2 linked regions of the Gluconacetobacter diazotrophicus PA1 5 genome follow. The main gene of each other region encodes a partner of the protein of the gene in region 2 in a complex. Links are inferred from orthologs where the notes say so. Each region holds a gene or a part of one and is shown on either strand. Other genes may lie near its edges.

Region 1 (3,482 bases), 460 kb from region 2 along the record:
GGCCTGGCTGTTCCTGACTTCGGGGTCCTTGCCCAGATTACCCACGAGAATGACCTTGTTGACGCTACCCGCCATACTGCTGTCCTGCTGCTGTCCGGTCCCGGGGGCGCGGCCCAAGGGCGGGCCCCCATGAAAAAAACCGTCCGCCCGGACCGGTGCTGGGTGGGGGGACGGAACTCGGTCGCCATCCTAACGCAGATGCGCGCCGGATGATACCGCATGTGCGCGATACGCCGGTGGCCGATGCGACCGGATTACATTTTTCCGCGTCGGCGGCTCTTGGCGGCGGGCACGGAACCGGTCAGAACAGAGTATGAACGAAGCGGCCCTGAGACAATCCGGTGCCGGGTGGAACGGAGAGCGGACATCATGGGTAATCGATCCAGGCCGGCACCCGGCCTGCCAGCGGCGCAGTCGATCCGGGTCCGCGGCGCGCGGGCGCACAACCTGAAGAACATCGACGTCGAAATTCCCCGCGACGCGCTGACGGTCGTCACCGGCCTGTCGGGATCGGGAAAGTCGTCCCTGGCGTTCGACACGATCTATGCCGAGGGCCAGCGCCGCTATGTCGAAAGCCTGTCGGCCTATGCGCGGCAGTTCCTGGAACTGATGGGCAAGCCGGACGTGGACGCGATCGAGGGCCTGTCGCCCGCGATTTCCATCGAACAGAAGACGACGTCGAAGAATCCGCGCTCCACCGTCGGCACGATCACCGAGATTCACGACTACATGCGCCTGCTGTGGGCGCGGGCCGGCGTGCCCTATTCGCCCGCCACCGGCCTGCCGATCGAGGCGCAGACCATCAGCCAGATGGTCGATCGCGTCATGGCGCTGCCGGAAGGCACGCGCCTGATGCTGCTGGCGCCGGTCATTCGCGACCGCAAGGGCGAATGCCGCAAGGAACTGGCGGAACTGCAGCGCAAGGGCTTCGCCCGGGTGAAGGTGGACGGCACGCTGTACGACATCGCCGAGGTCCCGGACCTGAACCGCAAGCTGCGTCATACCGTCGAGGCCGTGGTGGACCGGGTGGTGGTGAAGCCCGGCCTGGAATCGCGCCTGGCCGACAGTTTCGAGACCGCGCTGGGCCTGTCCGACGGCCTGGTCTATGCCGAGGAACTGCCGCGCGGCGAGGCCGAGCCGCCGCCGCACATCGTGTTCTCCTCGCGCTTCGCCTGCCCGGTCAGCGGCTTCACGCTGGAAGAGATCGAGCCGCGCCTGTTTTCCTTCAACGCGCCCCAGGGCGCATGCCCGGCCTGCGATGGCATCGGGCTGGAGACCTTCTTCGACCCGCACCTGATCGTGCCCGACGAATCCCTGTCGCTGGAACGCGGGGCCATCGCGCCCTGGCGCAGCACGCAAAGCCCCTACTACCAGCAGACGCTGGACAGCCTGGCCGCCCATTACGGCGTGGGCATGGACACGCCCTGGCGGGACCTGCCGGCGGGCGTTCGCGAGACCATCCTGGACGGCGGCAAGGACGAGATCCTGTTCCGCTATCGCGACGGCCGGAAATCCTATGACCTGACCAAGCGGTTCGAAGGTTTGGTGACCAACCTGCGCCGCCGCATGGCCGAAACCGACAGCGTATGGGTGCGCGAGGAACTGTCGCGCTACCAGTCCGACAAGCCCTGCCATGTCTGCCACGGCACGCGCCTGCGGCCCGAGGCCCTGTCGGTGCGGGTCGCGGGTTCGACGATCGCCGAGGCATCGGACCTGCCGATCCGCCGGGCGCTGGACTGGTTCGGCACGGTCGAGGCGACGCTGACGCCGCAGCGCGCCGAAATCGCGCGGCGTATCCTGCGTGAAATCCTGGACCGGCTGCATTTCCTGAACGATGTCGGGCTGGACTACCTGACCCTGTCGCGCGGGTCGGCCACCCTGTCGGGCGGGGAAAGCCAGCGGATTCGCCTGGCCAGCCAGATCGGATCGGGCCTGACGGGCGTGCTGTACGTGCTGGACGAACCGTCTATCGGCCTGCACCAGCGCGACAACGAACGGCTGCTGGGCACGCTGGACCGGTTGAAGCGGCTGGGGAACACGCTGATCGTCGTCGAGCATGACGAAGACGCGATCCGGAGCGCCGACTGGCTGATCGACATGGGGCCGGGGGCCGGGGTCAATGGCGGGCACGTGGTGGCCATCGGCACGCCCGAGGAGGTCGCGGCGAATCCGGCCAGCCTGACCGGCGACTACCTGTCCGGCCGCAAGCGGATCGATGTGCCGACGGTGCGCCGGCCGATCGATCCCGCCCGCATGCTGGTGCTGGAGGGTGCCGGCGGCAACAACCTGAAGGATGTCACCGCGCATTTCCCGCTGGGCACCTTCACCTGCGTGACCGGGGTGTCGGGGGGCGGCAAATCGACGCTGGTGATCGATACGCTGTACAAGGCGCTGTCGCGGCAGTTGATGGGATCGGGGCAGAATCCCGCGCCCTATCGCGGGATCGCGGGGCTGGACCTGCTGGACAAGATCATCGACATCGACCAGTCGCCGATCGGCCGCACGCCGCGATCCAATCCCGCGACCTATACCGACCTGTTCGCGCCGATCCGCGACTGGTTCGCCGAACTGCCGGAAAGCAAGGCCAGGGGCTACAAGGCGGGGCGGTTCTCCTTCAACGTCAAGGGTGGCCGGTGCGAGGCCTGCCAGGGCGACGGTGTGCTGAAGATCGAAATGCACTTCCTGCCCGACGTGTTCGTGACCTGCGACACCTGCAAGGGCGCGCGCTACAACCGCGAGACGCTGGAGGTGAAATTCCGCGGCAAGTCGATCGCCGACGTGCTGGCCATGACGGTGGACGAGGCGCTGCCGTATTTTTCTGCCGTGCCGCGGATTCGCGACCGGCTGGCCATCCTGCAGCAGGTGGGGCTGGGCTATGTCGCGCTGGGCCAGCAGGCGACGACCCTTTCGGGGGGCGAGGCGCAGCGCGTGAAGCTGTCCAAGGAACTGGCCCGCCGCGCCACCGGACGCACGCTGTACATCTTGGACGAACCCACCACCGGCCTGCACACCGAGGACGTGCGCAAGCTGCTGGAGGTGCTGCATGCCCTGGTGGATCAGGGCAACACGGTGGTGGTGATCGAGCACAATCTGGAAGTCATCAAGACCGCGGACTGGGTGCTGGACATGGGACCGGAAGGCGGCGATGGCGGCGGGCGCATCGTGGCCGAGGGCACGCCCGAGGACATCGCGGCGTGCCCCGAGAGCCATACCGGGCGCTTCCTGCGCCCCCTGCTGCCGGCGGCGGCGCCCAAGGCGCGCCGCCGTCGCTCCAAGGGCTGAGGGCCGCCGGATGGCTGTCATCGAAAATACTTGAAAAAAACATGCCCCGAGCAACCGAAAAATACTTGCGCTGATAAGGCTGTGGCCTTATCAGCGGCCCCCTTGGCCCAAGGGGGCGATCCCGCCCAACAGGCTGTCTACTGGTTTGGGGGTACGTGATGAACGCACTTGCTCAGCTGGGGATGGTCTCGGAATACCCG
Region 2 (8,270 bases):
GGGCAAGGGCGTGACCCGCATCAGCCTGGGCGTGCAGCAGTTGATCTTCACCCCGCACGATACCCAGCTCGCGACACCGTCGCCCAGCGACCGCCCCTATGCCGGCCTGCTGCTGGGCACCGTGAACCTGATCAACGACACGGACCTGTCGCGGTCTGTCTTCGGAATCCAGTTCGGCGTCATGGGGCCCGACGCCATGGGGCGGCAGTTGCAGAACGGATTCCACAGCGCGATCGGGGATACGTCCAACCTGGGCTGGAAACACCAGTTGGCGAACCAGCCGGTGTTCCAGGTGCAGGGCGGCCGGACATGGCGGCTTCCGATGGCCAATATATATGGCGTCGAGATGGACATGATGCCCGCGACCTCGGCCGCGATCGGCGATTACCGGATCTATGGCACGGTGGCCGACACGTTCCGCATCGGGCAGGGGCTGCGCAGCGATTTCGGCATTCCGACCATCGGGCCGGGCACCGACGGCACCGATGCCTACCGGCTGACCCGCCCGGTCGCCTGGTACGTCTTCGGCAACGTCACGGGATCGGCGGTCGCCTATGACGCGACGCTGCAGGGCAACACGCTGCGCAGCGGCTCGCCGCATGTTCCGATGAACTGGGATGTCGGCGAAATCCACGCCGGCGTCGCCATCATGTGGCACGGCATGCGCCTGTCCTACAGCCAGGTCTGGCAGACGCAGGAATTCCGTGGCGCGCGCAGCGGCCTGTTCAATTACGGATCGCTGGCCCTGTCCGGGAAATTCTAAGCCTACTACCCCGAGCGCAGGATTCGGGCGGCATCGTGCCGGTCGAACAGTTCCAGCAACTGGGCGATCGCGTTGCGGCGCGATTCGCTGGCGCCCCCTTCGGCGACCCGCTGCGCGTCCTGGGCCGCGATCGTCAGCAACAGGTCCAGCCGCGCACCGGTCGCAAGCCGCAGGTCCGGCAGTCCGGACTGGCGGCGGCCGGTGACGTCGCCGCCGCCGCGCAGGCGGAAATCCTCGTCCGCGATCAGGAACCCGTCCTCGGTATCGCGCAGCAGGGCCAGCCGGCGCCGGGCCGTGCTGCCCAGCGCGTCGTCATGCAGCAGCAGGCAGAACGATTCGTCGCGGCCGCGTCCCACGCGCCCGCGCAACTGGTGCAGTTGCGCCAGGCCGAACCGTTCGGCGTGTTCGATGACCATGATGGTGGCGGCGGGGATGTCCACGCCGACCTCGATCACCGTCGTCGCGACCAGGATCTTCGTCCGCCCCGCCGCGAAATCCGCGATCGCGGCCTCGCGCACCGCGATGTCCTGCTGGCCGTGCGCCAGGCCCACGATCGGCCCGAAGCGCTCGGTCAGTGCGGCGAAGCGCGCCTCCGCCGCCGCCAGGTCCATCGCCTCGCTTTCCGTGACCAGCGGGCAGACCCAGAAGACCAGGGCGCCGCGTGCGATCGCGCGCCCGATTCCGTCCAGCACATCGCCCAATGACGCCATGGCGTGCAGGGACGTCCGTACGGGCAGGCGTCCGGCCGGTTTTTCGTTCAGGCGGCTGACCTGCATCTCGCCCCACTGGGTCAGCAGCAGCGTGCGCGGAATGGGGGTAGCGGTCATGACCAGGATATCGGCCCGGTCGCCCTTCTCACCCAGCAGCAGGCGCTGCTCGACCCCGAACCGGTGCTGTTCGTCGATCACCGCCAGGGCCAAATCGTCGAACACGACCTTGTCCTGGAACAGCGCGTGCGTGCCCACGACCAGCGGCGCGCGGCCGGATGCGATGTCTTCCAGCACGGTCCTGCGCGCGCGTCCCTTGACGCTGCCGCTGAGGAACGCCACCGGCACCGGCGCCAGCTTCTGGAACGTGGCCAGGTGCTGGCGGGCCAGGATTTCCGTGGGGGCCATCAGCACCGCCTGGTGTCCGGCCTCGGCCGCCGCCAGCATGGCCAGCATCGCCACCAGCGTCTTGCCCGCCCCGACATCGCCCTGCAGCAGGCGCATCATCGGATATGACGCGGCGAGGTCCGAATCGATTTCGCGCACCGCGCGGTGCTGGGCCCCGGTCGGGGTATAGCCGAACCGGGCCAGCGCCTCGGCGCGCAGGGTGCCCGTGCCGACGATGGACCGGCCGGGGCGGTTGCGGTTGCGGCGCCGTGCCTCGGACATCGCGACCTGTTCGGCCAGCAGTTCGTCGCAGGCCAGCCGCTGGCGCGCGCGCTCGCCGGCGGCCTGCCAGGCATCGCCGCGCAGCAGGTCGGGGAAGGCCTCGGGGCAGTGCAGTTGACGCAGCGCGGTCTCGAAATCCGGCCAGTGTCGGCGGGCCACCAGCACGGAATCCAGCCATTCCGGCAACGGGGGAAAGCGAAGGAACGCCTGGTGCAGCGCCGCGCGCACGTGGCGGGGAAAAAGGCCGGCCGTCAGCGGCCAGACCGGCTCCAGCGCCGGAATGCGGTCGATGTCGCCGCCCGGCACGATATGGTCGGGGTGGGCCATCTGCAGCCGGTCGCCGAACGCATCCAGCGTGCCCGATACCGGGACGGTCGCTCCCACCCGCATCTGCCGGGCCTGCGTGGGGGATAAGAACACCAGTTCTCCCACCCCGGTGCGCCGGGCCTCCAACGGGGAAAAGAACACGCGCGTTCCCCGGGCGGGCGCGTCGAACCGCCGCACCCGGACCTGCATCGTGGTTCCCCGCCCGGGGACGGCGTTGCGCAGGCTGGGGCGATAGCGGTGATCGACCACCGATTCCGGGCGTCGCGACAGCTGGGGCGATAACCCGCGATCGACCACCGATTCCGGCAGATGGAACAGCAGGTCGATGACCCGCTGGCCCCGCACGGCCCGCGCCAGCAGCTTGGCCAGGGCAGGGCCGACCCCGGGCAGGCTGCCCAGCGGGGCCAGCAGCGGACCGAGATTGTCGTCCCTTTCGTCCTGAAGGATGATGCCAGACACGTGGTGTTCGACCGCTTTCACTTCCCGATTTCGTGTCCTGGGGCGGCCCTTCGGTCGTTGCGTCGATGGGCGGGCTGACAGGAACCTGATGGAGGGCTATAGGACAGCGACGCGAAGGAACAAAACGAAACCATATCAGGGCAGGTACCATGTCCATCGACAGTCCCGACCTTACGAACCTCGATCCGCGCCGTCGCCGGCTCTATTTCCGGGCCACGCATCGCGGCACGCATGAAACCGACATCCTGATCGGCGGCTTCGTCGCCCCGCGCCTTGCCGGCCTGACGGACGCCGAGATGGACGCGCTGGAAGAGGTGATGGAACTGCCCGACGCCGACCTGGCCGACTGGCTGAGCGGCCGCAAGCCGGTGCCCGCCGAAGTCGACGGGCCGATGATGCGCGCCATCATGGCCGACGCCAACGACCCCGCCCGGCAGGCCGCGATCCGGGGAGAACGATGAGGGCACCCGGGACGGAACACGCCGGCTGGGCCACCATCTGGGGGGCACCGGACGGATTCGACGCCTTTCTGGTGGCACGCCGGGCCCGCGAGCATGACGGGCCCGTGCTGCATGTCGCACGGGACGATGCCGGCATGGCGCGGATCGGCGAATTGCTGTCCTTCGTCGCCCCCAATGCCGAAATCCTGCGTTTTCCGTCCTGGGACTGCCTGCCTTACGATCGCGTGTCGCCCAATCCGGCGATCGTCGCCGAACGCGTCGCCACCCTGACGCGGCTGCTGGAACCGGCGACGGCGCCGCGCATCGTGCTGACCACGGTCGGCGGCCTGGTCCAGCGCGTGGCGCCCCGCGCCGCCTTTCGCGGCCAGTCCCTGACCCTGGCCGCCGGCGACAGCCTGGACCAGGCCCTGCTGATCGACCTGCTGGTGGCCGCCGGCTACAACCGCACCGACACGGTGATGGAACCGGGGGAATTCGCCACCCGCGGCGGCATCTTCGATATCTTCCCCTCGGGCGAGGCCGAGCCGGTGCGGCTGGACCTGTTCGGGGACGAGGTCGAGAACATCCGCCGCTTCGACCCCGCCACCCAGCGCTCGTCGGACCGGCTGGACCGGTTCGTCATGCGTCCGGTGGCCGATTTCACCCTGGACCAGGCCAGCATCTCGCGCTTCCGGACCGGCTGGCGCGACCTGTTCGGGCCGGCGGCGGCCTCCGATCCGCTTTATGAACATGTGTCGGACGGGCGGCGCCATGCCGGGCTGGAACATTGGCTGCCGCTGTTCCACGAGCATCTGGAAACGCTGGTCGATTACCTGCCGGGCGTGTCGATCATCCTGGCCCATCAGGTCGAGGACGTCCTGGCCGCGCGGCTGGAGATGATCGCCGATCATTTCGAGGCCCGGCGCCAGCCGGTGCGCGAGGGCGAAGTCCCGTACCGCGCGCTGCCGCCCCACCTGATGTACCTGGACCGCAAGGGATGGGACGGAATCCTGTCCGGCCACCCGGTGATGCTGTTCAGCCCCTTCGCCCGTCCGGACAATGCCGGGGGCGTGGATGCCGGGGGGCGGCCGGGCATCCTGTTCGCCAGCGTCGCGGGGGGCGGGGCGCGTGAGAACGTGTTCGCGATGCTGGATACGCAGGTCCGGCAATGGGCCGAGACCGGGCGCCGCGCCTACGTGTCGGCCTGGACCCGGGGATCGCGCGAGCGGATCGCGACATTGCTGCGCGAGCACGGCATGCGGGTCGAGACGTTCGATGGCTGGGCCCGCGCGCAGGATCTGCCGCCCGGCACCGTGGGCCTGCTGACGCTGGGCCTGGAACGTGGCTTCATCGCCGACAACCTGGCCTTCGTGTCCGAGCAGGACCTGCTGGGCGAGCGGATTTCCCGCCCGCCGCGCCGGCGCAAGAAGGCCGACCAGTTCATTGCCGAGGCGTCGGAAATCGCCGAGGGCGACCTGGTGGTCCATCAGGATTACGGCATCGGCCGCTATGACGGGCTGGAGACGATCGGCGTCGGCACCGCGCCGCATGACTGCCTGCGCCTGATCTATGACGGGAACGAGAAACTGTTCCTGCCGGTCGAAAATATCGAACTGCTCAGCCGCTTCGGGTCCGACCAGGCGGGGGTGGCGCTGGACAAGCTGGGCGGGGCCTCGTGGCAGAACCGCAAGGCCCGGATGAAGCAGCGCATCCGCGACATGGCGGGCGAACTGATCCGCACCGCCGCCCTGCGCGCGTTGCGCGAGGCCCCCAGCATGACCCCGGCCGAGGGGATGTGGGACGAGTTCTGCGCGCGCTTCCCCTTCGTCGAGACCGAGGACCAGTCCCGCGCCATCGCCGACGTGCTGGAGGACATGGGGTCGGGCCGCCCGATGGACCGGCTGGTGTGCGGCGATGTGGGCTTCGGCAAGACCGAGGTCGCGCTGCGCGCGGCCTTCGTCGCCGCCCTGTCCGGCGCCCAGGTGGCGGTGGTGGTGCCGACCACGCTGCTGGCGCGACAGCATTTCCGCACCTTCTCGGCCCGTTTCTCCGGCCTGCCGATCACGGTGGCGCAATTGTCGCGCATGGTCACGCCCAAGGAGGCGACCGCCGTGCGCAAGGGGCTGGCCGACGGCACGATCAACATCGTCATCGGCACCCACGCGCTGCTGGCCAAGGGCGTGCAGTTCGCCGACCTGGAACTGCTGATCATCGACGAGGAGCAGCATTTCGGCGTCGCGCACAAGGAGAAGCTGAAGGCGCTGCGCGAGGACGTGCATGTGCTGACCCTGTCGGCCACCCCGCTGCCGCGTACTTTGCAACTGGCCCTGACCGGCGTGCGGGAGATGAGCCTGATTGCGACCCCGCCCACCGACCGGCTGGCGGTGCGGACCTTCATCATGCCGTTCGACAGCGTGGTGATCCGCGAGGCGATCCAGCGCGAGCGGTTTCGCGGCGGGCAGATCTTCTGCGTCGTGCCCCGGATCGAGGATCTGGACCGCATGGCCGCCCGCCTGCAGGACATCGTGCCCGACGCGCGCCTGGTCCAGGCACATGGCCGCCTGACCCCGACCGAGCTGGAACGGGTGATGACCGAATTCAGCGACGGCAAATACGACATCCTGCTGTCCACCAACATCGTGGAAAGCGGGCTGGACATGCCGGCGGTGAACACGCTGATCATCCATCGCGCGGACATGTTCGGGCTGGGGCAGCTCTATCAGTTGCGCGGCCGCGTCGGGCGCGGCAAGCAGCGGGGCTATGCCTACCTGACCTGGCCGCAGACCCATGTCCTGTCGGCCGCCGCCGAAAAGCGGCTGGAGGTCATGCAGACCCTGGATACGCTGGGGGCGGGCTTTACCCTGGCGTCGCACGACCTGGACCTGCGCGGGGCGGGCAACCTGCTGGGCGACGAGCAATCGGGCCATATCCGCGAGGTCGGGATCGAGCTGTACCAGCAGATGCTGGAGGACGCGGTCGCGGAACTGCGGGTCGAAAAGGGCCGGCGCAAGGCGCAGGACCGCGACTGGACCCCGAACATCATCCTGGGCCTGCCGGTTCTGATCCCCGAAACCTACGTGCCCGACCTGCCGGTCCGGCTGGGCCTGTACCGGCGCATCGCCGGGCTGGCCAATGACGCCGAAATCGAGGCGATGGAGGCGGAACTGGTCGACCGGTTCGGGACGATGCCGGACGAGGTGCGCAACCTGCTGGACGTCGTCGCGATCAAGCGCCTGTGCCGCGAGGCCGGGGTCGAGCGGCTGGAGGCCGGGCCGAAGGGCATGGTGATCCAGTTCCGCGGTAACAGTTTCGCCAACCCGGGTGGATTGGTGACCTGGATCGCGGCACATAAGGAAGGCAATGTCCGCCTGCGCCCGGACCACAAGCTGGCCCTGGTGCGGGAGATGACGAACGCGCAGCGCATTCGCCTGGCCAAGGACACGGTCCAGACGCTGGGCCGCCTCGCGGGTCAGGAGAAGGCGGCCTGACCCCCTGGCCCCTGATCACGACATACCATCGCGACGACAACACTGAAGGACAGGCAAGATGAAGATTGATCTGGCGGGCAAGAGCGCGATCGTCACCGGCTCGACGGCCGGTATCGGGCTGGCCATTGCCGTGGCCCTGGCCGAAACCGGGGCCGAAGTCATCGTCAACGGCCGCAGCCAGGCCCGGGTGGACGAGGCCATGGCCCATATCCGCGTCCGCATGCCCACCGCCCGGCTGCGCGGGGTTCCCGGCGACCTGGGAACCGGCGAGGGGATCGACAGCTTCATCCGCACCATCCCCCAGGCCGACATCCTGGTGAACAATCTGGGCATCTTCGAGCAGGAAGACTTCCTGAAGACGTCCGACGCCGACTGGCAGCGCTTCTTCGACGTCAACGTCATGAGCGGCGTGCGCCTGACCCGGCATTACCTGCCCGGCATGGTCGAGCGGAAATGGGGCCGGGTGGTGTTCATTTCCAGCGAATCGGCGCTGAACATCCCGGCCGACATGATCGCCTACGGCTTTACCAAGGCCGCGCAGGTCGCGATCGCCCGGGGCATCGCCGAGAGCGTCCCGGGAACCGGCGTCACCGTCAATTCGGTGCTGCCCGGCCCGACGCGCACCGAAGGCGTGATGGAGATGTTCGAGAAGGCGGCCCGCGAAAGCGGGCGCACGGTGCAGGATGTCGTGGACGAATTCATTCCCGCGCACCGTCCCACCTCGCTGATCCGCCGCCTGGCGGAGCCCGAGGAGATCGCCAGCATGGTCGCCTATGTCTGCTCGCCGCAGGCCTCGGCCACCACCGGCGCCACCCTGCGCGTCGAAGGCGGCCTGCTCCGTCATCCGGGTTAGTTCCGGCCAGCCCCTTAGCGGAGTGGTAAAGGGATCTGATTGATGGTCAGGACCCCGCCCTGCCACTCGACATCCCAGGACGTGTCCGCGTCCGCGTGGCGGCCGACCAGGTTGGCCAGGATCAGCGCGGTCGTAGCACGGGCCTGACCGGCCGCGCGCAGGGTGGCGATCAGTTCGGGCAGGTTGCTCAGGCTGAGATGCCCGGCGGCGGAATTCGCGTCCGCGTTGCCGGTCAGCATGGCGGTGCCGCGACCGTTCAGCCGCAGGTCGCCATGCTGGGCCATCAGGGTGGTGATGGTGACGGGCACCAGCACGCTGCGCGCGGGATGGCCGGCGGTTGCCGCCAGCAGCGGGCCCAGCGACTGCGCCGGAATCGAGAAGTTCGACCGTGCCTGCTGCGGCAGGAGCGAGGCCAGCACGGTGTTGCCGCTCGCCTGCGCGTCCCTGACATCCAGCGCGACGACGACCGGCCCGCCCAGTTCGGCGCCCCCCAGATGCAGGTGCAGGGCGGCGAAGGACAGGCGGGCGCCGCCATTGTTCACGACCGGCGCCGTCCACGCCACG

What was found. Proteins that work in one complex are often made in the same cells at the same time.
Region 1: the proteins of mfd (region 2) and uvrA are in contact, whole or in part, in a crystal structure (PDB 4DFC), measured with the Escherichia coli proteins. The link is inferred for Gluconacetobacter diazotrophicus PA1 5 from one-to-one orthologs.

The regions. Positions count from the first base shown.
Region 1 is NC_010125.1:2,384,077-2,387,558, reverse strand. It holds uvrA (excinuclease ABC subunit UvrA), read left to right. Parts: upstream 1-369; coding sequence 370-3,282; downstream 3,283-3,482. Other genes in the region: speD (adenosylmethionine decarboxylase), read left to right, coding at 3,441-3,482; ssb (single-stranded DNA-binding protein), read right to left, coding at 1-75. UniProt on the Escherichia coli protein: The UvrABC repair system catalyzes the recognition and processing of DNA lesions. UvrA is an ATPase and a DNA-binding protein. A damage recognition complex composed of 2 UvrA and 2 UvrB subunits scans DNA for abnormalities.
Region 2 is NC_010125.1:1,916,620-1,924,889, forward strand. Bases 3,004-7,053 are described here. They hold mfd (transcription-repair coupling factor), read left to right. Parts: upstream 3,004-3,382; coding sequence 3,383-6,853; downstream 6,854-7,053. Other genes in these bases: GDI_RS08965 (FAD assembly factor SdhE), read left to right, coding at 3,075-3,386; GDI_RS08975 (SDR family NAD(P)-dependent oxidoreductase), read left to right, coding at 6,912-7,053. Also shown: GDI_RS08955 (lipid A deacylase LpxR family protein), read left to right, coding at 1-763; ATP-dependent DNA helicase RecG, read right to left, coding at 769-2,925; more of GDI_RS08975, read left to right, coding at 7,054-7,706; GDI_RS08980 (hypothetical protein), read right to left, coding at 7,721-8,270. UniProt on the Escherichia coli protein: Couples transcription and DNA repair by recognizing RNA polymerase (RNAP) stalled at DNA lesions. Mediates ATP-dependent release of RNAP and its truncated transcript from the DNA, and recruitment of nucleotide excision repair machinery to the damaged site.